4 regions of the Streptomyces sp. NPDC055140 genome follow, and region 2 is predicted to be linked to each of the others. Evidence: riboswitches for the same ligand, from Rfam matches in the RefSeq annotation. Region 2 holds a riboswitch; each other region holds the start of a gene.
What was found. Region 2 has a riboswitch for cyclic di-AMP ahead of ACWFR4_RS26870 (transglycosylase family protein). Riboswitches for the same ligand answer to the same signal wherever they lie in the genome.

Region 1: it holds a riboswitch for cyclic di-AMP, as region 2 does, so the genes downstream of both, ACWFR4_RS25410 (M23 family metallopeptidase) here and ACWFR4_RS26870 (transglycosylase family protein) in region 2, are expected to answer to the same signal.
Region 3: it holds a riboswitch for cyclic di-AMP, as region 2 does, so the genes downstream of both, ACWFR4_RS12050 (M23 family metallopeptidase) here and ACWFR4_RS26870 (transglycosylase family protein) in region 2, are expected to answer to the same signal.
Region 4: it holds a riboswitch for cyclic di-AMP, as region 2 does, so the genes downstream of both, ACWFR4_RS30045 (C40 family peptidase) here and ACWFR4_RS26870 (transglycosylase family protein) in region 2, are expected to answer to the same signal.

What each region holds. Positions count from the first base shown of each region.
Region 1 is NZ_JBSGTG010000014.1:77,313-84,538, forward strand. It holds gene ACWFR4_RS25405 (M16 family metallopeptidase) at 1-944, shown strand, start outside; cyclic di-AMP (ydaO/yuaA leader) riboswitch at 1,141-1,297, shown strand; gene ACWFR4_RS25410 (M23 family metallopeptidase) at 1,310-2,098, shown strand; gene ACWFR4_RS25415 (GntR family transcriptional regulator) at 2,380-3,066, shown strand; gene ACWFR4_RS25420 (HPr family phosphocarrier protein) at 3,283-3,564, opposite strand; gene ACWFR4_RS25425 (bifunctional acetate--CoA ligase family protein/GNAT family N-acetyltransferase) at 3,742-6,564, shown strand; gene ACWFR4_RS25430 (DUF5998 family protein) at 6,659-7,226, shown strand, end outside.
Region 2 is NZ_JBSGTG010000015.1:149,616-156,841, forward strand. It holds gene ACWFR4_RS26860 (cytochrome P450 family protein) at 1-556, shown strand, start outside; gene ACWFR4_RS26865 (transglycosylase family protein) at 696-1,682, shown strand; cyclic di-AMP (ydaO/yuaA leader) riboswitch at 1,852-2,023, shown strand; gene ACWFR4_RS26870 (transglycosylase family protein) at 2,028-2,708, shown strand; gene eno (phosphopyruvate hydratase) at 3,023-4,309, shown strand; gene ACWFR4_RS26880 (FtsB family cell division protein) at 4,413-4,901, shown strand; gene ACWFR4_RS26885 (DUF501 domain-containing protein) at 4,984-5,514, shown strand; gene ACWFR4_RS26890 (Ppx/GppA phosphatase family protein) at 5,511-6,455, shown strand; gene ACWFR4_RS26895 (NAD(P)/FAD-dependent oxidoreductase) at 6,954-7,226, shown strand, end outside.
Region 3 is NZ_JBSGTG010000005.1:21,102-28,327, forward strand. It holds gene ACWFR4_RS12045 (aldo/keto reductase) at 1-322, opposite strand, end outside; gene ACWFR4_RS12050 (M23 family metallopeptidase) at 433-1,488, opposite strand; cyclic di-AMP (ydaO/yuaA leader) riboswitch at 1,500-1,646, opposite strand; gene ACWFR4_RS12055 (PP2C family protein-serine/threonine phosphatase) at 1,906-3,012, opposite strand; tRNA gene ACWFR4_RS12060 (tRNA-Met) at 3,212-3,285, shown strand; gene ACWFR4_RS12065 (tellurite resistance TerB family protein) at 3,337-3,792, opposite strand; gene mgtA (magnesium-translocating P-type ATPase) at 3,971-6,571, shown strand; tRNA gene ACWFR4_RS12075 (tRNA-Lys) at 6,645-6,717, opposite strand; gene ACWFR4_RS12080 (amino acid permease) at 6,839-7,226, opposite strand, start outside.
Region 4 is NZ_JBSGTG010000018.1:108,482-115,707, reverse strand. It holds gene bioB (biotin synthase BioB) at 1-803, opposite strand, end outside; gene ACWFR4_RS30070 (8-amino-7-oxononanoate synthase) at 1,004-2,164, shown strand; gene ACWFR4_RS30065 (DUF397 domain-containing protein) at 2,148-2,384, opposite strand; gene ACWFR4_RS30060 (helix-turn-helix domain-containing protein) at 2,394-3,275, opposite strand; gene ACWFR4_RS30055 (ATP-binding protein) at 3,551-3,985, shown strand; gene ACWFR4_RS30050 (DUF6328 family protein) at 4,008-4,565, opposite strand; gene ACWFR4_RS30045 (C40 family peptidase) at 4,673-5,146, opposite strand; cyclic di-AMP (ydaO/yuaA leader) riboswitch at 5,150-5,327, opposite strand; gene ACWFR4_RS30040 (hypothetical protein) at 5,681-5,989, opposite strand; gene ACWFR4_RS30035 (ATP-dependent Clp protease proteolytic subunit) at 5,997-6,632, opposite strand; gene ACWFR4_RS30030 (hypothetical protein) at 6,825-7,184, opposite strand.

The DNA.
Region 1 (7,226 bases), on a different contig from region 2:
TCGACGAGATCCCGCACGAGACGGCGAACCCCGGCCGCCGCGCCGCCAAGGAGCTCTCGAAGCAGCTCTTCCCGGCCACCGCGCGCATGTCCCGCCCGCGCCAGGGCTCCGAAGAGACCGTCGCGGCCATCGACGCGGCGGCCGTACGCGCCTTCTACGACCGGCACGTGCGCCCCGCCACGGCCACCGCGGTCGTCGTGGGCGACCTCGCGGACATCGACCTCGACGCGCTGCTCGCGGACACGCTGGGCGCCTGGACGGGAAACACGGCCGAGCCGCGCCCCGTACCGCCCGTGACGGCCGACGACACCGGCAGGGTCGTCATCGTCGACCGGCCGGGCGCGGTGCAGACGCAGATCCTGATCGGCCGCGTCGGCGCGGACAAGCACGACCGGGTGTGGCCGGCGCAGGTGCTCGGCACGTACTGCCTGGGCGGCACCCTCACCTCCCGCCTGGACCGCGTCCTGCGCGAGGAGAAGGGATACACCTACGGCGTGCGGGCATTCGCCCAGGTGCTGCGCTCGGCGCCGGACGGGACGGGCGTCGCGATGCTCGCCATCAGCGGCTCCGTGGACACGCCGAACACGGGTCCGGCGCTCGACGACCTCTGGAAGGTGCTGCGCACGCTCGCGGCGGAGGGTCTCACCGACGCCGAACGGGACGTGGCCGTACAGAACTTGGTGGGCGTCGCCCCGCTCAAGTTCGAGACCGCCGCGGCCGTCGCGGGGACGCTCGCCGACCAGGTCGAGCAGCACCTGCCGGACGACTTCCAGGCGGAGGTGTACCGGCGGCTCGCCGCGACGGGCACCGTGGAGGCCACCGCGGCCGTCGTGAGCGCCTTCCCGATGGACCGTCTGGTGACGGTGCTCGTCGGTGACGCCGCGCAGATCGAGGAGCCCGTCAGGGCGCTCGGCATCGGAGAGGTGACCGTCGTCACGGGCTGACCGTGACCGGTGTGCAACGAGGGGCCCCGGTGGATGAGATGACCGCCGGGGCCCCTGTATGTCCGAATTGAACCAGTGGTTGCCTGTCTGCCCTGTGGCATGCGCTACAAAAGCCCGGTTCCGTTTGTTGATTGAAAGATGCCCCGCTTAGCGTCGGTCCGGCTGTCCGCCAGATGTACGCCGCGCCCGCGGCGCCGGACAGTCATCGCCGAGTCCCCCAAGGCGCGAGCCGGGGGAGCCGGGGACCCACCGTCCCTGGGGTGAATCGGACGCCCTTCTCTGAAGGGGGTCCGTAGGAGACCTTCCTGCTCCGAACCCGTCAGCTAACCCGGTAGGCGAGAAGGAAGGAAAGGATCAGCCACTCCATGGCGTTCACCCGTGCCACCGGGAAGCACCGTCGCCCGAGCCGTCTCACGCGTACCACCGCGCAGGTCGCCGGCGTCGCCGCGCTCACCACGACCGGTGTCATCGGAGGCCTCGCCGCCCCCGCCCTCGCCGCTGACGACGCGTCTCTTGAGCAGACCGGCCTGACCAAGGCCATCTCCATCGGTGACTCCCTCGCGGAGCAGATCGACGCGCAGGCCGCCGCCCAGCAGCAGGCCGCCGACAAGGCCGCCGCGAAGGAGAAGGCCGAGGCCGCGGCCAAGAAGAAGGCCGAGGAGGAGCGGCGCAAGGCCGAGGCGAAGGCCAAGGCGGAGCGCGAGGCCAAGGAGCGCGCCGCCCGTGCGGCCGAGCGCAAGCGACTGAACGCCTTCGTCATGCCCGTCACCGGCTCGTACGTGTCGACCGCGTACAAGGCCAGCAGCGGCCTGTGGTCCTCCGGTAGCCACACCGGCATCGACTTCCACGCCGCCAGCGGCACCTCGGTCCACGCCGTGGGCGCGGGCACGGTCGTGGAGGCCGGCTGGGGCGGCGCCTACGGCAACAACATCGTCATCAAGATGAACGACGGCACGTACACGCAGTACGGCCATCTGTCGTCCATCGGCGTCTCCGTCGGCCAGACGGTCACCCCGGGTCAGCAGATAGGCCTCTCCGGGGCGACCGGCAACGTCACGGGCCCGCACCTCCACTTCGAGGCGCGCACGAGCCCCGAGTACGGCTCGGACATCGACCCCGTCGCGTACCTGCGCTCGCACGGCATCAACGTCTGACCCTCGCCGCGTACTCGCGACAACGCACCGAAAGCCCCGGCTAACCGAGCCGGGGCTTTCGGCGTTACCGACCGCGCTCGTCACCAGCCGTGCTCGTTACCGGCCCGGCTCGTTCGTTGCCGGCGGCGCTGTCCAAAAAATATCCATGGATTACGGCCTGCCGTCGGAAATTCGCGTCCGCTGGAATAGAGTCGCTGGGCAAGCGCGCTGAACGGACTTCAATCGCGCTGTACGAGCGACTGTCTACCGCGTTTCGCGGGGATTAAGGCGGAGGTCGGTTCATGCGCATTCCGGCGCACTCGGTATGCACGGCGATCCGCGACGACATCGTCTCCGGTGTCTACGAGCGTGGCGGCAGACTCACCGAGGAGGTGCTCGCCCGCCGCTACGGCGTCTCCCGCGTCCCCGTGCGCGAGGCGCTGCGCACCTTGGAGGCCGAGGGCTTCGTCGTCACCCGCAGGCACGCGGGCGCGTGCGTCGCCGAACCCACCACGCAGGAGGCGGCGGATCAGCTGGAGATCCGGATGCTCCTCGAGCCGCTCGCCGCCGCCCGCGCCGCGCAGCGCCGCACCGAGGCGCACCTGAAGGTGCTTCGAGGCCTGGTCAGGCTGGGTCAGGAGCGCTCTCGGCGAGGTCAGAGCGAGGATCTGCGCTCGCTGGGCGGCTGGTTCCACGAGACGCTGGCGCAGGCGTCCGGCAGCCCGGGGCTGATCACGATGCTCACGCAGCTCCGCCACAAGATCGCGTGGATGTACACCGTCGAGCAGCCCGCGCAGCCCGCCGAGTCCTGGGCCGAGCACGGGGCGATCGTGGACGCCGTGGCGCGCGGTGACGGGGAGCGCGCGCGGGCGCTCACGGCGCAGCACACGGAGCGCGCCGCGGTCGCTCACCGGTTGCGCGCCCCCCGCCCGGGTGGCCGTGTGAGGACTTCGCAACATCCCGTCAACACGGTGGGGCTCCAGCATTAACAGAGGTGCCGTATACAAAGAGGGCGGCCCATTTCAAGGGGCTCTGTTTTCGCTGCCCCGGAATTATGAGAACAGGTCCGCAGAAAGAAAAAGGGTCTGCTCGGAAAATCCGAACAGACCCTTTATGTGGCGCGATCTTCTGCGAGCAGTAAACAGCGCCCAAGAATCCAGAGACCCGGTAGGGGTCAGTGCTGGGCGACCCCGTACCGGCCCGTACTAGACGGTCTCGGGAAGCTCCTCGAGCCCCTCGGAGACCAGCTTGGCCAGACGGTCGAGCGCGATGTCCGCACCCTCGACGTCGGAGGACAGGACGATCTCCTCGCCGCCGCCGGCACCCAGGCCGAGCACCGCGAGCATGGAGGCGGCGTTGACGGGAGTGCCGTCGATCTTGGCGATCGTCACGGGGACGCCGGCCGCCGTGGCCGCGCGGACGAAGATGGAGGCGGGGCGGGCGTGAAGGCCCTCGGCCCAGCCGACGTTGACGCGGCGCTCAGCCATGTGATGCTGCCCTTCAGGATTCTCACGGTTGTCTAGACCAGTCTCCCACACCGGTGGACGTGTCCGATGTGGGTCCTACGTACCGCCCGCACACGCCCGTCGGCCCTCATAGCGTGCCTTCGGCCCGCTCGCGCCGCGACCCGTACGACTGTCACCGCCGCGCCGTACGCTTGGCCCATGCAGACCCCGTCGGACCGGCACGCATACCCCGCCCACTGGGAAGCAGACGTGGTGCTGCGCGACGGCGGCACCGCGCGCATCAGGCCCATCACCATCGACGACGCCGAGCGGCTCACGAACTTCTACGAGCAGGTCTCCGACGAGTCGAAGTACTACCGCTTCTTCGCGCCATACCCACGACTGTCCGCCAAGGACGTCCACCGCTTCACCCATCACGACTACGTGGACCGGGTGGGCCTCGCGGCCACCGTGGGCGGCGAGTTCATCGCGACCGTCCGCTACGACCGCATCAACGCCCAGGGAATGTCCGCCTCCGCTCCCGCCGACGAGGCCGAGGTCGCCTTCCTCGTGCAGGACGCCCACCAGGGCCGGGGCGTCGCGTCCGCGCTCCTGGAGCACATCGCCGCCGTCGCCCGCGAGCGCGGGATCCGCCGCTTCGCCGCCGAGGTGCTGCCCGCCAACACCAAGATGATCAAGGTGTTCACGGACGCCGGGTACACCCAGAAGCGCCACTTCGAGGACGGCGTCGTCCGCCTGGAGTTCGGCCTCGAACCCACCGAGGCCTCGCTCGCCGTGCAGCGCGCCCGCGAGCAGCGCGCCGAGGCGCGCTCGGTGCACCGGCTTCTCGCCCCCGGATCCGTCGCCGTCATCGGCGTGGGCCGCACGCCCGGCGGAGTCGGCCGCAGCGTCCTCGACAACCTCCGCGACGCCGGCTTCACCGGCCGCCTCCACGCCGTGAACAGGGCGTTCCCCGACGATCTGCGCGACCTGGACGGCATCCCCGCCCACCGCTCCGTGCACGACATCGACGCCGCCGAGCCCGTCGACCTCGCCGTCGTCGCCGTCCCCGCGCGGTACGTCCCCGAAGTCGTCGCCGAGTGCGGAGAGCGCGGCGTGCAGGGGATCGTCGTGGTCTCCGCCGGATACGCCGAGTCCGGCAGCGAAGGCCGCGCCCGCCAGCGCGAACTGGTGCGCCAGGCCCGCTCGTACGGCATGCGCCTCATCGGGCCGAACGCCTTCGGCGTCATCAACACCTCGCCCGAGGTGCGGCTCAACGCGTCGCTCGCGCCCGAGATGCCGCGCGCGGGCCGCATGGGCCTGTTCGCCCAGTCGGGAGCGATCGGCATTGCGCTGCTCGCCCGTCTCCAGCGGCGCGGCGGCGGCGTGACCGGAGTGACAGGTGTGTCGACGTTCGTCTCCGCCGGCAACCGCGCGGACCTGTCGGGGAACGACGTACTCCAGTACTGGTACGACGACCCCGACACGGACGTCGCCCTGATGTACCTCGAATCCATCGGCAACCCGCGCAAGTTCACCCGCCTCGCCCGCCGCACGGCAGCCGCGAAGCCCCTCGTCGTGGTGCAGGGCGCCCGGCACAGCGGCATCGCGCCCCTCGGCCACGCGGTGCGCGCCACGCGCCTGCCGTACGCCACCGTCTCCGCCCTGCTGCGCCAGGCGGGTGTCATCCGTGTCGACACCATCACCGAACTCGTCGACACCGGCCTGCTGCTGGCCCGCCAGCCCCTCCCGCCGGGCCCCCGCGTGGCGATCCTCGGGAACTCGGAGTCGCTGGGCCTCCTCACGTACGACGTCTGCCTCGCCGAGGGCCTGCGGCCGAAGCCGCCGCGGGATCTGACGACCGCGGCGTCCGCCGAGGACTTCCACGCGGCGCTCACCGAGGCGCTCGCGGACGACAAGTGCGACGCGGTCGTCGTCACGGCGATGCCGGCGGTGGGGGAGTCGACCGCCGAGGACGCGGCGCTCGCCGAGGCGCTCAGTTCCGCCGCGGCCGGTACCCCCACCAAGCCCGTCCTGGTCGTGCACGTGGAGCTGGGCGGCCTTGCCGAAGCGCTCTCCGCGGCCGCCAGCACCGGCCCCCGCGCGCTCGCCAGGACCCCCGGCGGCCCCCCGGCCGGACGCCCGCCCACGGATGAGCCCGCCCCGACGCCCGCGCTCATCCCCGCCTACCCTGCCGCCGAGCGCGCCGTCCGCGCCCTCTCCGAAGCCGTCAAGTACGCCCAGTGGCGGCGCGACGCGGCGGAGCCCGGCAAGGTCCCCGAGTATGACGGCATCGACGAGACGGGCGCCGCCGAGCTCATCACCGCGCTCCTCGCGAAGGAGGACGACCCGCGCGGCGTCGAGCTCGCCCCCGAGGACGCCCGCGCCCTCCTCGCCCGCTACGGCATCGACGTACGGCAGACCCTGCCCGCCCCCGGACCTGACGAGGCGGCCACCGCCGCGCGCACCCTCGGCTACCCCGTCGCCCTCAAGACGACCGCCCCGCACCTGCGCCACCGAGCCGACCTCGGAGGAGTACGCCTGGACCTGGCGAACGAGGAGGAGCTGCGCCGCGCCTACGAAGAGCTGTCCGAGACGCTGGGCAAGCCCGAGGAGCTGCGGCCCGTAGTCCAGGCCATGGCACCCCGCGGCGTCGACACCGTCGTCCGCGCGGTCATCGACCCGGCCGCCGGCGCGGTGCTCTCCTTCGGACTCGCGGGTGCCGCGTCCGAGCTGCTCGGCGACACAGCACACCGGCTGATTCCGGTCACCGACCGGGACGCCCAGTCGATCGTCAGGGGCATCAAGACAGCGCCCCTGCTCTTCGGCTGGCGCGGCTCCGCGCCGGTCGACACGGCCGCGCTCGAAGAGGTGCTGCAACGGGTCTCGCGGCTCGTGGACGACCATCCCGAGGTCGTCGCCGTCTCCCTGGAGCCCGTCGTCGTCGCCCAGAGCGGCCTGTCGGTCCTCGGCGCCTCGATACGGCTCGCCCCGCCGCCCGCCCGCGACGACCTCGGCCCGCGCACCCTGCCCGCGTACTGAGCGGGCCGGGTGAGACGAGCCCCACATACGGGTGTTTTCCGCACCCGTCCACAGGCGCACCGCGAGCCCCCCGCCGGGCTTTAGGATGGACCTCATGGCCAAGACCAGTACGACGACCCAAGGGCTCCGCGCGGCGATCGAGCGCAGCGGCTACTACCCGGCCCTCGTGGCCGAGGCGGTGGAGGCCGCGGTCGGCGGCGAACCCATCGGGTCGTATCTGGTCCACCAGGAGACCACCTTCGACTCGAACGAGGTGCGCAGGCACGTCACCGTGCTCGTCCTCACCGGCACCCGCTTCATCGTCAGTCACACCGACGAGCAGGCCGCCGACACCACGTCGCCGACGCCGTACGCCACGACGTCCACCGAATCCGTGAAGCTCGGCCGGATCTCGTCGGTGGTGCTCAGCCGCGTCGTGGCCAACCCGGAGAAGTACGTCCCGGGCACCCTGCCCCGCGAGGTCGTCCTGACCATCGGCTGGGGCGCCGTCGCCCGCATCGACCTGGAGCCCGCGGCCTGCGGCGACCCCAACTGCGAGGCGGATCACGGGTACACGGGCAGCTCGACCGCCGACGACCTGAGCCTGCGCGTCAGCGAGACCGGGGACGGCCCCGACACCGTCCGTCAGACCCTCGCCTTCGCTCAGTCCCTGTCCGAGGCGA
Region 2 (7,226 bases):
CCTTCTGTTCGCCGGTTTCGAGACCACCATCAACCTCATCGGCAACGGCACATACGCCCTGCTCACCCACCCCGAGCAGCGCGAGCGGCTCCAGCGGTCGCTGGTCCCCGGCGCCGCCGAACCCGGGCTTCTGGAGACCGGCGTCGAGGAACTCCTGCGCTACGACGGCCCGGTGGAGCTCGCCACCTGGCGCTTCGCGACCGAGCCGCTGACCGTCGGCGGGCAGGACATCGCAGCCGGCGACCCCGTCCTCGTGGTGCTCGCCGCCGCCGACCGTGACCCGGCGCGCTTCGACGAGCCCGACACCCTCGACCTCTCCCGGCGTGACAATCAGCACCTCGGATACGGGCACGGCATCCACTACTGCCTCGGCGCCCCTCTCGCGCGCCTGGAAGGACAGACCGCCCTCGCCACGCTTCTGACGCGCCTTCCGGACCTGCGACTCGCGGGGGAACCTGCCGATTTGCGCTGGCGTGGCGGGCTCATCATGCGGGGATTGCGCACGCTTCCGGTCGAGTTCACGCCGCATCAGGAAGGCCCGGACAAAGCCCCGTAACTGACAGCCCGTCAAGACTGTGACTTTCACGTGATCTCGGCTGCATCGACTTGTGACAAGCGTTCGACTCCCGCTACGTTCACCAGTCATCGCGGCACCACCCGCCGCAGCATTCCCCGAGCCCCCGAAAGGCGCCTCCATGCTCACCGGGAACGGTCGTCACCGTCGCCCCCGCCAGGCTCCCGCGCTCATCGTCGCCGCGGGCGTGGCCGGCTCCGCCATCGCGATCCCCCTGCTCGGCGCGACCAGCGCGAGCGCCGCGTCGACGGCCACGTGGGACAAGCTCGCCGAGTGCGAGAGCGGCGGCTCCTGGAGCGCCGATCCGGGCAACGGCTATTACGGCGGGCTCCAGTTCTCACAGGAGACCTGGGAGGGCTACGGCGGCCTCGACTTCGCGCCGCGCGCCGACCAGGCCAGCCGCTCGCAGCAGATAGCCGTCGCCGAGAAGGTCCTCGCCGACCAGGGCCCGCGGGCATGGCCGGTCTGCTCGGTCACCTCGGGCCTCACGACGGACGACGCGGCGGCCGAGGTCGATCCCGGGGCGGCCCTGCCGACCCCGTCCGCGTCCGCCGGCGACTCCGGCAGTGACGACGCGGCGAACGGCGGCACCGCGAAGGGCGACGCGAGCGACGAGCCGGCGGACTCCGCGTCCTCGGGCGCGAAGGGTGACTCCCGAGAGAAGAATCACGACGACTCGGGTGATACCGCAGGTAACACCGCAAAAGACTCCAAGGGCGGCAAGTCCGGCCAGGACGGCTCGACTTCGACCTCCGGCACGCCCTCGTCGGAGGCCTCCGACGGCTCGGACTCCGCCACTTCGCCCGCCTCCGGCCGGCACCGCGGTGACGCCGCCGAGGACGACGCCGCGGGCTCCTCGCGCGCCGACGACGGCTCGGGCCGCCACGCCTCGCGCGGTGGCGAAAGCGGACGCAAGGGAGCGAATGCGGACGAAGGCTCCTATACCGTGCGTGCCGGCGACAATCTCTGGGACATCGCCGACACCCATGACGTGGACGGCGGATGGGCCGCTCTGTACGCCGAGAACAAGAAGACGGTCGGCACCGATCCCGACCTCATCCTTCCTGGTCAGAGTCTGGATCTTGGGCTCGAATCGGGCGAAAAGTAGCGGCAGTTCGGGGTTAATGTCCGCTTTGGTGAGAGTGAGAGATGGGTCTCAAAGGCCCTGATCGTCTTTGAAATTCCGGCGATCCACTGCTTACGGTCATCACCGCTCGCCACAGCGGGCCCCGTCGGATGTCACGCCGAATCCTGCCAATGTCCGTACGGGAACAGTCGTCGCGTAAGCGCCGTAGGCAGGAGCGGGGGACCCAAGGTAAGTGCCGGCCCCGGCCGTCGAGAGACGGCCGAACGACCGGCTTGGGGTTAAGTCGCACGCAGGACGTGCGACCGGGCACTCATCCGGCCCGAACCCGACAGCTCACCTCGTAGGCGTCGGTGAGGGGATCTCTCGATGCTGTTTTCCAGCAAGGGCAAGCACCGCCGCCCGTCCAAGGCCGTTCGCGTCGCCACGCTCGCCGGTGTCGCCGGTGCCGCTGTCGCCGTCCCGCTGATGGGTGCCACCGGCGCCTCCGCCGCCACCGCCTCCGAGTGGGACGCGGTCGCGCAGTGCGAGGCCGGCGGCAACTGGTCGATCAACACGGGCAACGGCTACTACGGCGGCCTCCAGTTCTCCTCGTCCACGTGGGCCGCGTACGGCGGCACCGCGTACGCCTCCACCGCCGACAAGGCCTCCAAGGCGCAGCAGATAGCCGTCGCCGAGAAGGTCCTGGCCAGCCAGGGCAAGGGTGCCTGGCCGAGCTGCGGCGTGGGCCTGTCCGCCGCCTCGACCGGCTCCGCCCCGGCCGCCACCCCGCAGCCGGAGCGCAAGGCCGAGCAGCCGACCACCCGCAGTCAGGAGCGCACGGCGCCTGCCGCCCCGAAGCAGGAGTCGAAGAAGACCGTCGAGACCTCGACCGGCAAGAAGGTCAAGAAGGGCGACGGCGAGTACAAGGTGAAGGCCGGCGACACCCTCAGCACCATCGCCGAGGCGCACCACACCAAGGGCGGCTGGGTGAAGCTCTTCAAGCTGAACAAGGACATCGTCGAGGACGCCGACCTGATCTACCCGGGCCAGCAGCTCCACCTCAAGTAGGTAATAGAGGAGAGCGGCAGCCCCCAGGCCGCTCGGGTACCGGCTTTCGGCGGACGGCCGGTACCAGCCCCCCCCCAAGGACTCCCCGCCCCGGGTGCGCATTCCCCCGTCGCGCCCGGGGCGGGGCTTTGGTGTGTGAGGGGTCCTGGGCTTTCGTCCGTTGTCGGCCGGGACTTTTTGTTCCGTTCGGAAACAATTCGCTCTCGGTTTTGTCCACGGGCCGGTCGGTCGGCTGGCCGGTGCCCGGAGCCGGATAGGCTCAGGTGTTGCCGGACCATGCGGCCCGGCGTAGTTGCGTCACATCCCAGAAGGAGATGCTCGTGCCGTCCATCGACGTCGTCGTAGCCCGGGAAATCCTGGACTCCCGAGGCAACCCCACGGTCGAGGTCGAGGTCGGCCTCGACGACGGCAGCACCGGTCGTGCCGCTGTCCCGTCCGGTGCGTCCACCGGCGCGTTCGAGGCCATCGAACTCCGCGACGGTGACCCGAACCGCTACCAGGGCAAGGGTGTCGAGAAGGCCGTCCTCGCCGTCATCGAGCAGATCGGCCCGGAGCTCGTCGGCTACGACGCCACCGAGCAGCGCCTGATCGACCAGGCGATGTTCGACCTGGACGCCACCGACAACAAGGGCTCGCTCGGCGCCAACGCCATCCTCGGCGTCTCCCTCGCCGTCGCGCACGCCGCCTCCGAGGCCAGCGACCTGCCGCTGTTCCGCTACCTCGGCGGTCCGAACGCGCACCTGCTGCCCGTCCCGATGATGAACATCCTCAACGGTGGGTCGCACGCCGACTCCAACGTCGACATCCAGGAGTTCATGATCGCGCCGATCGGCGCGGAGTCCTTCTCCGAGGCCCTTCGCTGGGGCGCCGAGGTCTACCACACCCTCAAGAAGGTGCTGAAGACCAAGGGTCTGTCCACCGGCCTGGGCGACGAGGGCGGCTTCGCCCCGAACCTCGGCTCGAACCGCGCGGCCCTCGACCTCATCGTCGAGGCCATCAAGCAGGCCGGTTACGTCCCTGGCGAGCAGATCGCGCTCGCCCTCGACGTCGCCGCGTCCGAGTTCTACAAGGACGGCAAGTACGAGTTCGAGGGCAAGTCCCGCTCGGCCGCCGAGATGACCGAGTACTACGAGGAGCTCGTCTCCGCGTACCCGCTGGTCTCCATCGAGGACCCGCTGTACGAGGACGACTGGGCCGGCTGGAACGTCATCACCGAGAAGCTGGGCGACAAGGTCCAGATCGTCGGCGACGACCTCTTCGTCACCAACCCCGAGCGCCTCGCCCGCGGCATCGAGGAGGGCTCCGCCAACGCCCTGCTCGTCAAGGTCAACCAGATCGGTTCGCTGACCGAGACCCTGGACGCCGTCGAGATGGCCCAGCGCAACGGCTTCAAGTGCATGATGTCCCACCGCTCCGGCGAGACCGAGGACGTCACCATCGCCGACCTCGCCGTCGCGGTGAACTGCGGTCAGATCAAGACCGGCGCCCCGGCCCGCTCGGACCGCGTCGCCAAGTACAACCAGCTCCTGCGCATCGAGGAGATCCTCGACGACGCCGCGGTCTACGCCGGCCGCAGCGCATTTCCCCGCTTCAAGGGCTGAGCACACCCCTAAGGCACTGCCTTAGGAAGCGTCGTACGTACGTCCCCGCACCCGGTCCCGTACCGTGTGCGGGGACGTACGCACGTAAAGGGGAGGCGCGAACATGGCCGGGAGAGTCCGGGACAGGGACCGTGACCGGTTCTCCACCGCGACCCGGCTGCGTCTGCTCGGCGAGCAGACCGCCGAGCGCGTCTACCGCTCCCAGACCAGACGTCAGGCCCGCCGCTCCCGCCTCACCGGCCGCGCGGCACTCCTGGCCCTCGTCCTGTGCACCCTGGTCGTCGCGCTCGCCTACCCCATAAGGCAGTACGTGTCCCAGCGCGGGGAGATCGCCGACCTCCGGCGCCGGCAGCAGGAGGCCCAGAGCAGGGTCGACAGGCTGCGCGACGAGAAGGCACGCTGGCAGGACGACTCGTACGCCGAGCAGCGGATCCGCGACCGGCTCCACCTGGTGATTCCGGGCGAGACCGGCTACGTCGCGCGCGACCCCGCCGCGGCGAAGCGCACCCGCTCCGAGGGGAGCGCGGAGGGCCGGCCCTGGTACTCGAACGTCTGGGACGGCGTCGACAAGGCCGACCGCCCAGACAACTGACCCGCCCTCACCGAAGCCCGAAGCCTCGAAGCCCGAATCCGCAGTACCCCCACCGAAGTTCACTGAAGGAAAGCCCCCAGGCATGGACACGCCCCCGCCCCAGACCGAGCCGACCGCGCCCACGGACGCCGACATCCAGGCGTTCAAGGAGCAGCTCGGCCGCCCGCCGCGCGGCCTGCGGGCCATCGCGCACCGCTGCCCGTGCGGCAACCCGGACGTGGTCGAGACGGCGCCGCGCCTCGAGGACGGCACGCCCTTCCCGACGACGTACTACCTCACGTGCCCGCGCGCCGCGTCCGCGATCGGCACGCTGGAGGCGAACGGCGTCATGAAGGAGATGACGGAGCGCCTTCAGACGGATCCCGAGCTCGCGGATGCGTACCGCAAGGCGCACGAGGACTACATCGCGCGCCGCGACGCCATCGAGGTCCTCGAGGGCTTCCCGAGCGCGGGCGGCATGCCGGACCGGGTGAAATGCCTGCACGTCCTGGTCGGCCACTCCCTGGCCGCGGGCCCGGGCGTGAACCCGCTCGGCGACGAGGCCATCGCGATGCTGCCCGAGTGGTGGGCGAAGGGCCCCTGCGTGTCGGCCGCGCCCGAGGAGAGCGAGTGACCAGGGTCGCCGCCGTCGACTGCGGCACGAACTCGATCCGGCTGCTCGTCGCCGACGCCGACCCCGCCACGGGTGAACTCGTCGAACTGGACCGCCGCATGACGATCGTGCGGCTCGGGCAGGGCGTGGACCGCACGGGACGCCTCGCGCCCGAGGCGCTGGAGCGCACCTTCGCGGCCTGCCGCGACTACGCCGAGGTCATCAAGGCGCACGACGCCGAGAAGATCCGGTTCGTGGCCACGTCCGCGTCCCGCGACGCCGAGAACCGGGACGACTTCGTGCGCGGGGTCATGGACATCCTGGGCGTCGAGCCCGAGGTCATCACCGGTGACCAGGAGGCCGAGTTCTCCTTCACCGGCGCGACGAAGGAGCTGACGGGCCGGGCCGACCTCGACAAGCCCTACCTGGTCGTGGACATCGGCGGCGGCTCGACGGAGTTCGTCGTCGGCGAGGACACGGTCGTGGCCGCGCGGTCCGTCGACATCGGCTGCGTCCGCATGACGGAGCGCCACCTCGTGGGGGAGGACGGCCAGGTCACCGACCCGCCGACGCCCGCGCAGATCGAGGCCGTCCGCGAGGACATCGTCGAGGCCCTCGACCTCGTGACGCAGACCGTCCCGCTGACCGCGGCCCGCACGCTCGTGGGTCTCGCCGGTTCCGTGACGACGGTCGCCGCGCTCGCGCTCGGCCTGACCGAGTACGACTCGGTGGCCATCCACCACTCCCGTATCTCCTACGAGCGCGTCGCCGAGCTCACGGACTGGCTGGTGACGTCCACGCACGACCAGCGCTCCCTGAACCCGGTCATCCACCCGGGGCGCGTCGACGTCATCGCCTCCGGGGCGCTGGTGCTGCGTCTGATCATGGAATGGATCGGCGCCAAGGAGGTCGTGGTGAGCGAGCACGACATCCTCGACGGCATCGCCTGGTCGATCGCCTAGCCCGTTCCCGCCCCGTTCCCGGCCCCATCCAGGCCCTCTCCCGACCCCTTCCCCGCCCCCCTTCTGACCTGCCGGTACCGCCCGCGGCCGACTCCCCTGAGCGCTCAGGACGTCGTCTGAGCGCGGTCAAGGAGGGGGGCGACACGCCCCGGCGACACCCCGTCGGGAAAGTTCGTGAAGTTCTTCACAAGGAATTCGGCCTCATGGGGCGAGGTTCCGGGCCAGATGGCCCGCGGGGGAGGGTCTTCGTGCTCCGGCGGCTGCCGCGCGGGGCGTTCCAGGCTTGTTGCGGGCGGATGAACCGGATGAGTGGTCCACCCCCGCCGAATGCCCGGAGCGGCAGCTCAAGAGGGGTGCGGAACGACCGGTGTTATACCGTGGTTCCCCGCCAGGGCCATGGCCTCGGTCACGTGGGCGGCGCAGTGTAGCAGAGGCCCCACCCAAGCTTGTGAAGGGGCGCACGAGCGACCCCCTCCGGACGGGTGGATACTCGATGGCATGAGCACCACGGAGCGTCCCAGGATCCTCGTAGTAGGCGGTGGGTACGTAGGCCTGTACGCAGCACGACGCATTCTCAAGAAGATGCGTTATGCGGAAGCGACCGTCACGGTCGTGGACCCGCGCTCGTACATGACTTACCAGCCCTTCCTCCCCGAAACCGCCGCCGGCAGCATCTCGCCGCGCAACGTCGTCGTCCCGCTGCGACGCGCTGTGCCCGGAGCCGAGATTCTCACCGGCCGGGTCACCACCATCGACCAGGACCGCAAGGTC
Region 3 (7,226 bases), on a different contig from region 2:
CGGCGGCGGACTTGATGGTTTTCGCGGACAGGCCCTTGAAGTCGGGGTGGGCGCCCACCTTGGTGGCGATGACGACATCGGAGCGGTTGCCGCGCGCGGCCAGCCACTTGCCGATGACGGTCTCGGACTCGCCGCCCTTGTTGCCCGGGACCCACGCCGAGTACGAGTCGGCCGTGTCGACGAAGTTGCCGCCCGCGGCGACGTACGCGTCGAGGACGGCGAAGGACTGGGTCTCGTCGGCGGTCCAGCCGAACACATTGCCGCCGAGGGAGAGCGGGAACACCTCGAGGTCTGACGAGCCAAGCTTGCGAAGAGAAGTCATGGCCTGCCAGAACACCGATATGGATCAAGATATTCCGGGCATGGCGGACCGGCGGTCCTGACGTCGGGGGGTTGCCGTCAGGACCGCCGGGGTGCGGAGGTTTACGAGCCTCAGATCGTCAGGCCGTTGGAGCGAAGCCACGGCGCGGGGTCGACCCCGGTCGCCTGGCCGCCGGGGTGAACCTCCAGGTGGAGGTGCGGCCCGGTCACGTTGCCGGTGGCGCCGACACGGCCGATGACGTCGCCGCTGGTCACCTTCTGGCCCGCGCTGACGTTGAGGGACGACTGGTGGCAGTACCAGAGCTCGGTGCCGTCCGGCAGCTCCAGGACGGTGCGGTAGCCGTACGCGCCCGCCCAGCCGGCCTCCTTGACCGTGCCGGAGTGGATCGCCTTCAGCGGCGTACCCGTCGGAGCGGCGAAGTCGAGACCCGTGTGGTAGCCGGAGGACCACATCGAGCCGGGCTGACCGAAGGTGCCGGTGATCGTGTAGGAGGCGACCGGCAGCGTGAAGCTCTTGGCGAGCTTGGCGAGGCGCTCGGCCTCGGCCTTCTTCTTCGCGGCCTCCTCCGCCGCCTTCTTGTCGGCGGCGGCCTTGGCCTTGGCGGCGTCCTGCTCCTTGCTGGCGTCCTCGGCGGCCTTCTTCGCGGCGGCCTGCTCGGCGGCCGCGGCCTCGGCGTCGGCGGCCTGGTTCTGCTGCTGCTCGGCCTGCTGCATGATGCGGGCGCGCAGGGCCTCACCGGCGGTCGTGCCCTGCTGGGCGTCCGCGGTGGTGATACCGGCGCCGGTCAGCGGGGTCGCGTTGGTGCCGGACTCGTCGGCATCTCCGGAGACATCGGATATCAGCGCGCCCACGCCGGGCAGCGACTTGGCGTCGGGCAGCGAGTCCTTGACGGCCGAGAGGTCGGGCATCGAGATGTGTACGGGAGGCTTGCCGCCCTGCGCGGTGGCGATGCCGCCCGCGCCGACGGCCGCGATCACGCCGACACCGAGAACGGTGGAGCTGCGCGCGAGACCACCGCGCTGCTTGGCCACGCGGTGCCTGCCGCGTACGGGACGGACGGACTCCTCGGTGGGGTTCCACTCGTCCCAGGTCCGCTCGTCCGTTTCGCCGAACTCTTCGTCGATCGGCGCGTAGGAGAACTCTGGGGCAGGCCGGTTTGACGCCACTGGGGCGCGCTCCTTTCCTTCCTTCTCGCCTACCGGGTTAGCTGACGGGTTCGGAGCAGGAAGGTCTCCTACCGACGCCTTCCGCAAGGAAAGGACGTCCGATTCACCCCAAGTTGGTGGTTCCCCGGCTCCCTTGCGGGATTAGGCGCGTGCGCACGGAGCCATCTCTTGTGACGGCTGGGACGACCGCGCTGCGTTATCGAACGTTAATAGACACCGGGGCCCGATTCCAAGCCGTTCCGACTGATCGTTAACGCCTTTGGCCTGGACTTATTGGGGCACGAGCGGGCGGAATCGGGCGAGTTGACCCGACGTCGGAACGGGCCATTCATCTGACGGTTTGTCAAATGTTATGCGCAGCGACGCTGTTCGACTACATAAGGTGATGACGGCACTCACCGCTGCTTCACGGCCGCTTCACGGCCGCCTCACCGCGAGCAGTGCCATGTCGTCCGTCGTGCCGCCCCCGGTGTGCCGGCGGACCTCGGCGGCGAGCGCGGCCAGCAGCGGATCGGGCCCCGAGAACATCCGCCCCGCGAGCCGGGCCGCCGGGTCGTAGAAGGTGCCCTGCGCGTCACGCGCCTCCGAGAGACCGTCGGTGTGGAGCAGCAGCGTCGCCCCGCTCGGGAACTCCGTCTCGGACGCGCGGTCGGGCCAGGTGCCGAGGTCCCCCATCCCGAGCGGCAGCGCGGGCTCCGGCGCCGACAGGACCTTGAGCGCCCCGTCGCCGCCCAGAAGCAGGGGTTCCGGGTGGCCGCGGTTGATGACGCGTACGAGACCGTTGCCGTGCGGGATCTCGGCGAGCACGGCCGTGGTGAAGCCCTCGAACTCGTCGAGGCCGTTGCGCCGCATCCCCTCCCGCGCGAGTGCCCGTTCCAGGCGCTGCGCGACCGCCTCCAGGGTCGCCTCCTGCTCGGCCGCCTCCCGGAACGCGCCGATGACGACGGCCACGGCGGACACCGCGCCCATGCCCTTCCCGCGCACGTCGCCCACGACGAGCCGCACGCCGTGCGGGGTGTCCTGCACCGCGTACAGGTCGCCCCCGATGAAGGCCCCCGCCTCGGCGGCCTCGTAGCGGGCCGCGATCTCCAGGCCGCCGATGCGCTCGGCGGGCTCGGGCAGGACGGCGCGCTGGGCCGCCTCGGCGATCTGGCGCACGGAGGTGAGCTGCTCGCTGCCGCGCCGTACGACGCGGTTGATGACACAGGCGAGGACGGCGACGGTGGCGACCGTGACGAGTTCGGTGATCGAGTCGCTGTTGTAACTGCGGGTGTATCTGAGGTGCACCCCCAGTACGACGGCGACGGTAGCGAGGCCGGTCAGGAAAGTGCCGCGGGCCGAGAAGAACGGGGCGGCGACCAGCGGGGCCGCGGTGAACAGGGGCACGCCGGTGAAGGTCGACAGGGTGACGTAGTCGTAGATCGCCCCGGCCACGATGAGGAGCGCGGGCAGCAGACGCACAAGGAACCGGGCCCGGGACAGGTCCTGGCCTCTCTCGCGTCCGCGTCCTCCTCGCTGCCCCACCACTCGTCTCCCGCCACCGTCCGCGTCGGTCCCGCGTCTGCGCACGTCATCGGGCCCCACCCCAGACTTCCCCCCGGACAGGCGGCGGGCGACCTGGTGGGACCGACCGGGTGAAAGGGGTCCCGGGCGGCGGATCACGGAACCCTGGGCAACCGATTCGCGTTCTGTCGCCGCAATGGCGTAGAGTCGTGTTTACCGACGCGGGGTGGAGCAGCTCGGTAGCTCGCTGGGCTCATAACCCAGAGGTCGCAGGTTCAAATCCTGTCCCCGCTACTGAACACCGAAGGCCCGGAACCAATGGTTCCGGGCCTTCGGTGTATCCCCCTACAGGTCGAACTCGTGCGGCGGCAGGTCGAGCATCAGGCAGGCCTCGCGGACGACGGCCTGCTCGGTCTTGTCGAAGTCGCCGTCGGCGCCGCCGATGACGATGCCGATCTGGATGACCGCGCGCGCCTCGGCGGGCTTCTTCTTCGCCTTGGCGATCTCCTGGAGGACGCTGACCTTGCCGAAGTCGAAGTCGGCGGTCAGCTTGTTCAGGTTCGCGTCGAAGCGGCTCTGGAGCTGGTCCGCCGGGAAGTTCTGCAGCACCTCGTTCGTGGAGATGAGCTGGGCCACACGGCTGCGCTCGGCCGGGTCGACGTTCCTGTCGGCCGCGGCGACCAGCGCGCACATCGCCATGCTCGCGTCACGGAAGGCGCCGCTCTTCAGGTCGTTCTTCTTCGCCATGAGCTGCGTCTGCATCGTCGACGCGGACTCCTTGAAGCGATCCCACAGGGCCATGACTCTCCTCGTTCGGCGTGTACTGATCTTCTACAGCTCTGTAGAAACTAGCGGGGAGCGGCAAAAGTTCCGCCCCTAAACTGAAGGCCTGAACCCTCTGCCGGGGAGCCTTTCCTGGTCCGATGAACGGGAGAAGACGCCGGTGCCGACACCCGAGAAGCCCTGACGGCGCCCGAAAGTGACCGACACCGCCCCGGCCCGCGTCGCCGCCCCGTCCTCAGCCCGTACGACCCTCCAGCTCCTGCGCTCCCTCGACAGCGGCCCGCGCGGCCTCACCGAGGCGGAGGCCGAGCGGCGCCTGGCCCGGCACGGCGAGAACGTCCTGCCGGGTACGCGCCCCCTGTCCTGGCCCCTGCTCGCCGCCCGCAGCCTGCGCGACCCGTTCACCGTCGTCCTGCTCTGCCTCGGCCTCGTCTCGGCGACCGTCGCGGCCTGGGGAACCGCCTGCGTGATCCTCGTCCTGGTCGCCGTCAGCTGCTGCCTGCGCTCCGCGGGCGAGCACCGCGCGGACAGCGCCATGGCGGGCCTGCGCGAGCTGGTCGCGACGACGGCGACCGTACTGCGCCGCCCCGGCGCGGACGAGACCGCCTCGCCGGCCGAACACGAGCTCCCCGTAAGCCAGTTGGTGCCCGGCGACGTGGTGCGGCTCGGCCCCGGCGACCTGATCCCCGCCGACGTACGCCTTCTACGGGCACAGGGCCTGACCGTGCAACAGGCGGCGTTCACGGGGGAGTCCGTGCCGGCCGACAAGCGTCCCGTGGACCTGCCCGCGGACGGCGAGTCGGCGCATCTGTGCTTCCAGGGCGGCAGCGTGGCCTCCGGGAGCGCGAGCGCCGTGGTGCTCGCGACGGGCGCCGACACCCGCTTCGCCGCCGCCCACCGCACGGTCGGCGCAGGGCGCGGGGCGAGCGCGTTCGACCGCTCGGTGCACGGCATCTCCTGGACCCTGATCCGCTTCATGCTGCTGACGCCGCCGCTGGTCCTGATGGCCGGCGCCGCGCTGCGCGGCCGGGGCCTGGAGACCCTGCCGTTCGCCGTGGCGGTGGCCGTCGGGCTCACCCCGGAGATGCTGCCGGTCATCGTCACGACGGCGCTCGCCCGCGGCTCCGCGCTGCTCGCCCGCACCCACGGCGTCATCGTCAAACGACTCCCCGCGCTGCACGACATCGGCGCCGTCGACATCCTCTGCGTCGACAAGACGGGCACCCTGACCCAGGACCGCCCGGCCGTCGACCCGGCCCGCACCGACCCCGACGCCCTGCACTGGGCTGCCGTCTCCGCCTGGTGGACGCTCCAGCTCGCCGACCTGCCGACCGCGGACGCGCTCGACGAGGCGGTCATCACGCAGGCTCTCGCACAAGACCCGGCCTTCACCGAGGCGTACGACGGCATCACCGCCCTGCCCTTCGACCCCGTACGCCGCCTCGCCACCGCCGTCGTCCGGCGGCCCGGCACACTCGGCACCGTCACGCTCGCCGTCAAAGGCTCCGTGGAGAACGTCCTGGAGCGGTGCGCCCTCGACGACGCCGAGCGCGCGAGCCTGCTCGCCCGGGCCGCGGAAATGTCCGGCGACGGGCTGCGGCTCCTCGCGGTGGCGACCGCCGAACGCCCCGCCCGGCACCGCCCGGGGATCCTCCCGCGCCCTCCAGGCAGTGAGGGAAGCACCGCCGACGAACGCGGCCTGACCTTCACCGGCTTCGTCGCCTTCACCGACGCCCTCGTGCCGACCGCCGCGCAGGCCCTGCGCGACCTGGGCGAGCGCGGCGTCACGGTCAAGGTCATCACCGGCGACCACCCCGGCACCGCGGCCCGCGCCCTGCGCGATCTGGGCCTCGCCCCCGGCGACATACACACCGCGGACGCCCTCGACGCGCTCACGGACGAGGAACTGACCCGCCTCGCCCGCCGCACCACCGTCTTCGCCCGCTGCACCCCCGCCCACAAGGCGCGCATCGTCACCGCCCTGCGCGCCGGCGGGGAGACGACCGTCGGCTTCCTGGGCGACGGCGTGAACGACCTTCCCGCGCTGCGCGCCGCCGACGTCGGGATCTGCCCGCGCGACGCGGTCGCGGCGGCGCGCGACGCGGCGGACATCGTGCTCGCGCAGCCCGCGGACCGGCCGGGCAAGGACCTCACCGCGATCGGCCACGCGATCACCGCGGGCCGTCACAGCAGCGGCAACATCGCCACGTACCTGCGCGTCACGCTCTCCTCGAACCTCGGCAACGTGATCGCGATGCTCTCGGCGGGCCTCCTGCTGCCGTTCCTGCCGATGCTCCCGGCGCAGGTGCTCGCGCAGAACCTGTGCTTCGACGCGGCCCAGCTGTCCTTCGCCTTCGACCGCCCGGCGGCCGCCGCCCTGCGCCGCCCCACGACGCTGCGCCCGCGCGACTTCCTGCGCTTCATCACCGGGTTCGGCGTCCTCAACGCCGCCGCCGACCTCGCGACCTTCGGCGTCCTCGCGCTCGCCCTGCACTCCACGGCGGGCCCGGCCGACGAGGCGGCGTTCCACTCGGGCTGGTTCACCGAGAACCTCCTGACGCAGGCTCTGGTGATGCTGCTCCTGCGCACAGGCCGCGCCCCTCGCACCCCGGGCCCGGTCCGCTGGGCGGTCGCGGCCCTGGCCGTCGTCGGCGTCGTGCTGCCACTGACCCCCGCCGCCCACCCGCTCGGCATGACTCCCCTGCCACCCGTGTACTACGCGCTCCTCGCGGCGGTCCTCGCCCTGTACGCGGTCGCGCTGACGGCGGTGAAGAGGCGGTACGTACGGCAGGCGTGAGGGGCAACGGAGTTCGGCGGGAACAGCGCAGCGGCCCGGCCGACCGAAGCCGTCCGGGCCGCTGTTCACGCGGTAGACCCTGTGGGACTCGAACCCACAACCAATGGATTAAAAGTCCACTGCTCTGCCAATTGAGCTAAGGGTCCACACGCCGGCCCTCGCCGACGCATCCCCGAGCATAGCCCGCCGGGACCGGGAGGCCGATCGGGTATCGGCCTCCACGGCCTGTCGGAGGTCACACGGGCGGCCGGGAGGGGCGCCCACCGCTCACGGATCGACCGGTTCCGGCGCTCCCACGCGCCCCGCCTCACGCGCGACGGTCCGCGCGTGCACCGGGTTGAGGAACCAGTGCCGGGCCGACACAAGCCACCACACGCCGGCGAACCCGAGGACCACAAGGACCGCGATCGGGGCGTAGTTGAACGTCTCCCACGTGACCGGCGAGACCTGCGGCAGCATGAAGAGGACCGTGATGACGGCGACCCACACCACGGCCACGATCCCGATCGGCCGCGACCACCTGCCCAGGTGCCAGGGCCCGCGCTCGAAGGCGTCACCCTTGCGCAGCCGCAGCAGGGTCGGCACGACGTACGCGATGTAGAGGCCGATGACGGCGATCGAGGTCACGGCCGCGTACGCCGTGACGTTGATGAGG
Region 4 (7,226 bases), on a different contig from region 2:
TCGGGGCAGACGAAGCGGACCATCGCGAGGATCCGCAGGCAGCGCTGCGGTGTCAGGTTCCACTCCTTGGCGAGGGGCGTGCCCTCGAAGGGGATCAGGAAGTTGACCGGCACCGAGTCCGGGTCGAGTTCGCGCAGCGAGTAGACGACGTCGACCAGGTCCTCGTCGCTCTCGCCCATGCCCGCGATGAGCCCGGAGCAGGCGGACAGGCCGGCCGCGTGGGCCTTCTGCACCGTGTCGACGCGGTCGGCGTAGGTGTGCGTCGTCGTGATGTCGCCGTACGTGCCCTCGGAGGTGTTGAGGTTGTGGTTGTACGCGTCGGCGCCCGCGCCGCGCAGCCGCTCGGCCTGGCCCTCGGAGAGCAGACCGAGGCAGGCGCACACCTCGACGCCCTCGTTCTGCTCCTTGATCGCGCCGATGGTCTCCGAGACACGGTCGACGTCGCGGTCCGTCGGGCCGCGCCCGGACGCAACCAGACAGACCCGCTTCGCGCCGCCCGCGACACCGGCGGCCGCGGCCTTCGATGCCTCGTCGGGCTTCAGCCACGTGTACTTGAGGATCTCTGCCTTGGACCCGAGCCGCTGCGAGCAGTACGAGCAGTCCTCGGGGCACAGGCCCGACTTGAGGTTGACCAGATAGTTGAGTTTCACCCGCCGGCCGAACCACTGCCGCCGCACCTTGCCGGCCGCGGCCACCACATCGAGCAGTTCGTCGTCGGAAGTCGCCAGAACGGCGAGCGCTTCTTCGCGGCTCGGCAGCTCGCGCCGCAGCCCCTTGTCCACCAGCGTGTTCAGCAGGTCCATGGCCCGATCCTGGCTTACGTCCCCTGCTCAGGCCAAGGAGGCTTCGGACAACTCTGCCGGTTCGACGTGTGGGTATTGCCACACCCTGGGTGGCTGGATGTCCCGCTAGTGTCTGTGCGCTGCCTACAAAGACGCACCGGGCACGGGACACCACACTCCACTCGAGAACCGGTCGCGACACGGCCGTCGGAGGGACTCACATGGCGGGATCGCCGTTCGGCTGGATCGACGAGCAGGAGCGCGTGCGCCGCGGCGCCGGACTCGTCCGCACCCTGCGCCCCCGCCCCGCCTCGAACCCTCTCCTCGATCTCGCGAGCAACGACTACCTCGGCCTCACGCGCCACCCCGAGATCACCGGGGGAGCGGCGGACGCGGCGCTGCGCTGGGGTGGCGGCGCCACCGGCTCGCGGCTCGTCACGGGCACCACGGAGCTGCACGCCGAACTCGAGCGCGAACTGGCCGAGTTCTGCGGTTTCGAGGCGGCGCTCGTCCTGTCGTCCGGCTACGCCGCCAACCTCGCGGCCGTGACCGCTCTCGCCCCGCACGGCTCATTGATCGTCTCGGACGCGAGCAACCACGCCTCCCTCATCGACGGATGCCGGCTCGCCCGCGGCGCGACGCAGGTCGTCCCGCACGCCGAGCCCGACGCCGTCCGCAAGGCCCTCGATACGCATCAGGGGCAGGCCGTCGTCGTGTCGGACTCCGTCTTCTCGGTGGACGGCGACGCCGCTCCACTGGCTGAACTCGCGGGAGTGGCAAGGGAGTTCGGGGCGGGTCTGATCGTCGATGACGCGCACGGGCTCGGCGTGCTCGGCGACGGCGGCAGGGGCGCGCCGCAGGCGGCGGGGCTCTCGGGCGCCGACGACACCGTCGTCACCGTCACCCTCTCCAAGTCGTTCGGCAGCCAGGGCGGCGCCGTCCTCGGTCCGGCCCGGGTGATCGACCATCTCGTCAACACCGCACGGACGTTCATCTTCGACACGGGCCTTGCGCCCGCAGCGGCCGGCGCCGCGCTCGCGGCCCTGCGCCTGCTGCGCCGCGAGCCCGAGCGCGCCGAAAGGGCCCGCGCCGTGGCGTCCTCGCTGCACGAACTGCTCACGGCCCAGGGGCTCCAGGCCGTACGGCCCGACGCCGCCGTCGTCTCCGTGCGCGCGCCGTCCCCCGAGGAGGCGGTGCGCTGGGCGGCGGACTGCCGCGAAGCCGGCCTCGCCGTCGGCTGCTTCCGTCCCCCGTCGGTGCCTGACGGCATCTCACGTCTGCGGCTGACCGCCCGCGCCGACCTGACCGACGATCAAATCGCCCAGACCGTACGGGTGATCAGCCGCAACGCTCCCGACTCGGCGTTCACCGCAAGGAGTTGAGGAACCCCTCCCACGCGGAGGGCGAGAACAGCAGGGCGGGTCCGGTTGTGCGCTTGGAGTCGCGCACGGCGAGCAGTCCGGCCGAAGGGCCGCGGCGCAGCGGGGCCGTCTCGACGCAGTTGTTCATTCCGGTGCTTCGGCTGCTTCGCCGCCATGGCGCGTCGCGCAGAGAGGTGCTGGGAACCGCGGCGGATGGTACGTACCGAGGCAGTGCTGACATGGTGCCTCCTTACGTGCGTTCACTGTCCGGAGGGCGGTGCGCTCCGGCGATCCCGGCGATGAAATCCAACGAGTCCCCGGGCGAAAGGGCGTGGATCCGAAGGGTGTCGAAGGCATCCGTGTACGCCTTGAGGTCTTCTTTCCGCTCGAGGTAGAGGCTACTCGTCAAATGGTCGAGAACTACTACGTCCAGATCAGAAGTGTTCGGAAATGAGAACACAACGAAAGGGCCGGTTAGTCCGACATGCTCCCCTGCGGCGAACGGCAATACCTGAAGCCGCACATGGGGAAGTTTCGCCATGGCAGCCAGATGACGCAACTGCTCCCCCATCACCCGGGGACCGCCCACCGGGCGCCGCAGCACCGCCTCGTCGAGCACCGCGCTGAGCCGGAGCGGGGACGCGGAACGCAGCACGTCCTGCCGGGCGATCCGCACCTCGACCAGGGCGTCGACCTGCCCGTCCGGCAGCCCGCCGAGCGCGGCCCTGGTCACCGCACGCGCGTAGTCGGGCGTCTGGAGGAGGCCCGGCACGACGGACGTCTCGACCGTTCTGACCCGGCACGCCTGCGACTCCAGGCTGATGAAGTCCCGGTAGGCGGGCGGTAGAAGACCCCGGTAGGCGTGCCACCAGTGCTGGCCGCCGTCGTCCCCCGACCCGGCCAGCGCGACCAGCAGATCCCGTATGCCGGGGTCCGCGACCTCGAACGCGTCGAGCAGGAGGCGCACGTCCGACGCTTTCACGCCGCTGCGCCCGGTCTCGATACGGCTCACTTTCGACTGGTGCCAGCCGACGAGCCGGGCCGTCTCGCCACTTGTGAGCCCCGCGCGGGCACGCAGCGCGCGCAGCTCCGCGCCGAGCCTGCGGCGGCGCACCGCCGGACCGTGTTTCATCCTGTCTCCTCGGACCTGTGCGGCCCGGCTCCTTCCGGCCCGGCGGATCGGTGTTCTGAGCCGACGGTAGAGGAAGCAGGCGGCGTACGCCCAAATGCGGTCCACCGAGGCAGAGTTCACCGCTTCGAGCGACAGATATATGCATATCTCGGGGGATCGGCTCCACCGGCCGGGTGGGAATGGCACTCTGGCGCGAAGCACCAGTCCGGGGGTCGCCTCGAGTCATCCGCGATGTGTCGGATTCAGGCCCCGGCGAAAAAAGGGACGACGTCGCCATGGCAGATCACCAGGAAGCATCCGTCACTCTGCCGAGCGATCCCGCCTCGGTCTCCTCGGCCCGCACATATGTCAGCGACGTACTCGCCGAATGGGGCATGCCGCGCGATGCGGAAACCGCCGACACGGTCCGGCTCATCGTCTCCGAACTCGCCACGAACGCCGTGATGCACACCCGCGGACAGTCGCCCGTCTTCAAGGTCGACGTGCAGTTGGAGCGCGACGAACACCTGCGCATCGGCGTCACGGACAGCCACCCGCGCTACCCGAAGCGGCTCCCGGCCGCCGTTCAGCAGGACAACGGGCGCGGCATGGTGATCATCCGCTGGCTGACCGTCGAGTGCGGCGGAAGCCTGTCGGTCAGGCCCGCCCCCGAAGGCGGCAAGACCGTATGGATCGCCCTGCCGTGGACGGTCCCTGTCCAACAGGTGTGAAGGCCGGCAGGTAAGAAGGCGGCTACGGGGACGCAGTGTCCGTCCCCTTCTGCGCCCGGGTGAGCGAGCGCCGCACCAGACGCGGCAGCACACCCCACAGGCCCGCACAGACCGCGAACGTTCCCGCCCCCGCCGCGATCCCCGCCGCCCGCCCCGCCGTGACATCCACGACGAGCAGCACGGACCCGGTCAGGGCGAGCACCAGAACGCTCAGGCCGGCCGTGGCGAGCCGCGAGGACATCTGCACGATCTGCGGCTTGGCACCGCGCCGGAACAGCGCGCGGTGCAGCGCCGCGGGCGCCGTGAACAGCGCGGCGGCGAGCACCGCGAGCAGCAGCGTCGCGATGTAGGTCGCGCGCTGCATGGCGTCCAGCGACGGGAACCGCGGAGTGAACGCCAGCGTCAGCAGGAACGCGAAGAGGATCTGCACGCCCGTCTGGGTGACTCTCAGCTCCTGGAGCAGCTCGCCGAAGTTCCGGTCCGCGCGCTCCAGCGGCGTCTCGTGCCGGTCCAGGCCTCCGCTCGGCGGGCCCGGGGCGCGTGGGGCGTCGTCGTCGCCTGCCGTTCGGTCCTCGTCCATACGACCACGAGTACCCCATCGCGCGGTTCCGAGGCGGACGGGGCGGATGTGAGTACTCTCCGGCGCCTGACGGGTCCCCAGGGCGCCCGGGGACCCGTCAGGCGGCGCTAGCGCACGCGCCCGTACCAGACGCTCTTCGTCCAGATCCGCTGGAGTCGCACCACGTCACCGGTCTTCGGCGAGTGCCAGATCTTTCCCTTCCCGGCGTAGATGCCGACGTGGTAGACACCGAAACCCGAATGGAAGAAGACCAGGTCACCGCGTTTTCGATGGGATGCGGAGACATGGCGGGTCTTGTTGTACTGCTGGGCGGCGGTGCGGGGCAGCTTCTTTCCCGCAGCCTTGAACGAGTAGAGCGTCAGGCCCGAGCAGTCGAATGTGTGCGGCCCAGTGGCGCCCCACCGGTAGGGGCTTCCCCTCTTGGAGGCCGCGATCTGGAGTGCCTTCGTCGCCGGTGGCGCGGCTTCCGCTTCGGGCGCGGCTCCGGGGACCAGCAGGCTGCCACCCGTTACGGCGAGTGTGAGGGCCGAGGCGGTTCCGGCCCGGGCGAGCAGCGACGGGACACGATTGAGCGCAGTCATGCGCAACCCTTCGTCAGCCGCCTGTGAAGGATGACCTGTCGGATTCGGGCTGGCGAAGTTGCCCGGCCGCGATGTGCGGCTTCACCCCAAGGGCCGGCCCGGAAAACAGCTCCGGCGGCCCGTCGTGCTCGGGTCCTCCACTCCTGCCGATCCACTTCTGTCGACCTGGCATCCGTACGGCGGCAGGACTCGGCGTCCGCACGGACCGCCCCGCCGCGGCGGCGGGGGCTTGTCGTCGGAAGGGATCTTCACGCACGAACGGCGCGAACGCAGCGCCGAATCGGCGTTGAGTGAGTGTCCTCACGACTGACCTGTTCGGGTGGACAGCACACCTTTCCACCCCGGCGCGGGGGTCCCGGCGACGCCCGCACCAGCAGCGGAAGGCGGAATCCCGGACTCTGCGTAGGCGTTCCGCGCAACTCTTCCGGTTCGCATGTGCGAGTACCGGCTACTCCGTATGTGGGTACCTCTTCTGGTCCGTTTCGGCCCGGGTCCGGACGGTTCGCGTCGACCGCTTCGGTCTCGAATGCACCGTCAATTGACCGGCTCCGGCGGCACTGTGACCCGTTGTGACCTCCTTTCTCCGTCCAGGACCCGCAAAGCCTGGGCCAGCGTCGTCGCGTGGACCTCGCTCTCGCCCCGCTGATGCATGAGCGTCAGGGCGTCCCTGAGAGCCGTCGCCCTGCCGACGAGCGCTTGAGCGGCGCGCAGTCCGCCGTACGTGTGGTCGCTCCTGGCCGGGTTGATCCTTCCGAGCAGATCGACCACCTCCAGATAGCGGTCGAGGAGTTCGCACTCGGCCCGCGTCAGTGCGGGCAGCGGAGGCAGTTCGGGCGGCAGCATCGTCGGCTCACCTGGCGCCGGGGGCCGAACCGGACGTCTTACGGTTGTCGATGACCCGGTCCGCGAGCCCGTACTCGACGGCGTCCTGGGCCCGGAGGATCGTGTCCCGCTCGATATCGGCGCCGATGCGCTCGCGGCTCTGCCCGGTGTGCCGCGCGAGCAGTTCCTCCAGCTGGGCGCGCATGCGTACCAGTTCACGGGCCTGGATCTCCAGGTCGGTCGGCTGGCCCTGCGCGGGCTCGGGCAGCCCCGGCTGATGGATCACCACGCGCGCGCCGGGCAGCACGGCCCGCTTCCCCGGCGTCCCGGCCGCCAGGAGCACGGCGGCGGCGGAGGCGGCCTGCCCGAGGCACACGGTCTCGACCTCGCAGCTGACGAACCGGATCGTGTCGTAGATCGCCGTCATCGCGCTGAACGAGCCGCCGGGGGAGTTGATGTACAGCGAGATGTCCCGGTCCGGCGCGGCGTACTCGAGGTGCATGAACTGCGCCATCACGTCGTTCGCGGAGATGTCGTCGATCGGCGTCCCCAGAAAGACGATCCGCTCCTCCAGGAGCTTGGAGTACGGATCGAGGGTGCGGTGCCCGGCCGAGGTGCGCTCGGTGAACTCGGGCAGGACGTAGCGGGCGGAAGGTCGGTTCATGGCACATGCCTCCGTGAGCGCGGAACTCTGTCGCTGCTTCTGTAAAAAATGTACAGGACGTACGGATGGTCGAGTAGGGCTCAGGGTGCGAGAAACGCGAAAGGGAGGGCTCAGGCTGCGAGAAACGCGAAAAGGGGCCGGCCCGCGCCCGAGGCGCCGGCCGACCCCCTGCTCCGTTCTCCTGTGTCGTGGCTACCGGTCGCCGTCGTCCGACCTGGACAGGCGCAGCGCGAGGTGTTGCAGGAGGTCGGCGGTCTTGATGTCGGTCCGGCCCGCGTCATGCACCTCGGCGAGCTCGGAGAAGAGGAACGCGAACGCGCCCACCAGGGAGATCGTCACCGGCATCAGTGCTGCGACGGTGGCCTCCGCCGCCTCCTCCACGCTCGATTCCGCCGGGATCTCGATGGAGGGGAACACCTCTGTCACCAGGCGCCCGAGCTGGGCGTCCTCGGCCTCGATGTCGGGCTCGGCTTCCTTGCTGAGCCTGCGCACCATTTCCTGGGTCTCGGTCAGGACGCCGATTGCGCGCAAGATGATCTCGCTCTGTTCCATGCGCGGAGCCTAGGCGCGCGAGGCCCCGCCGCGGGCGCTGTT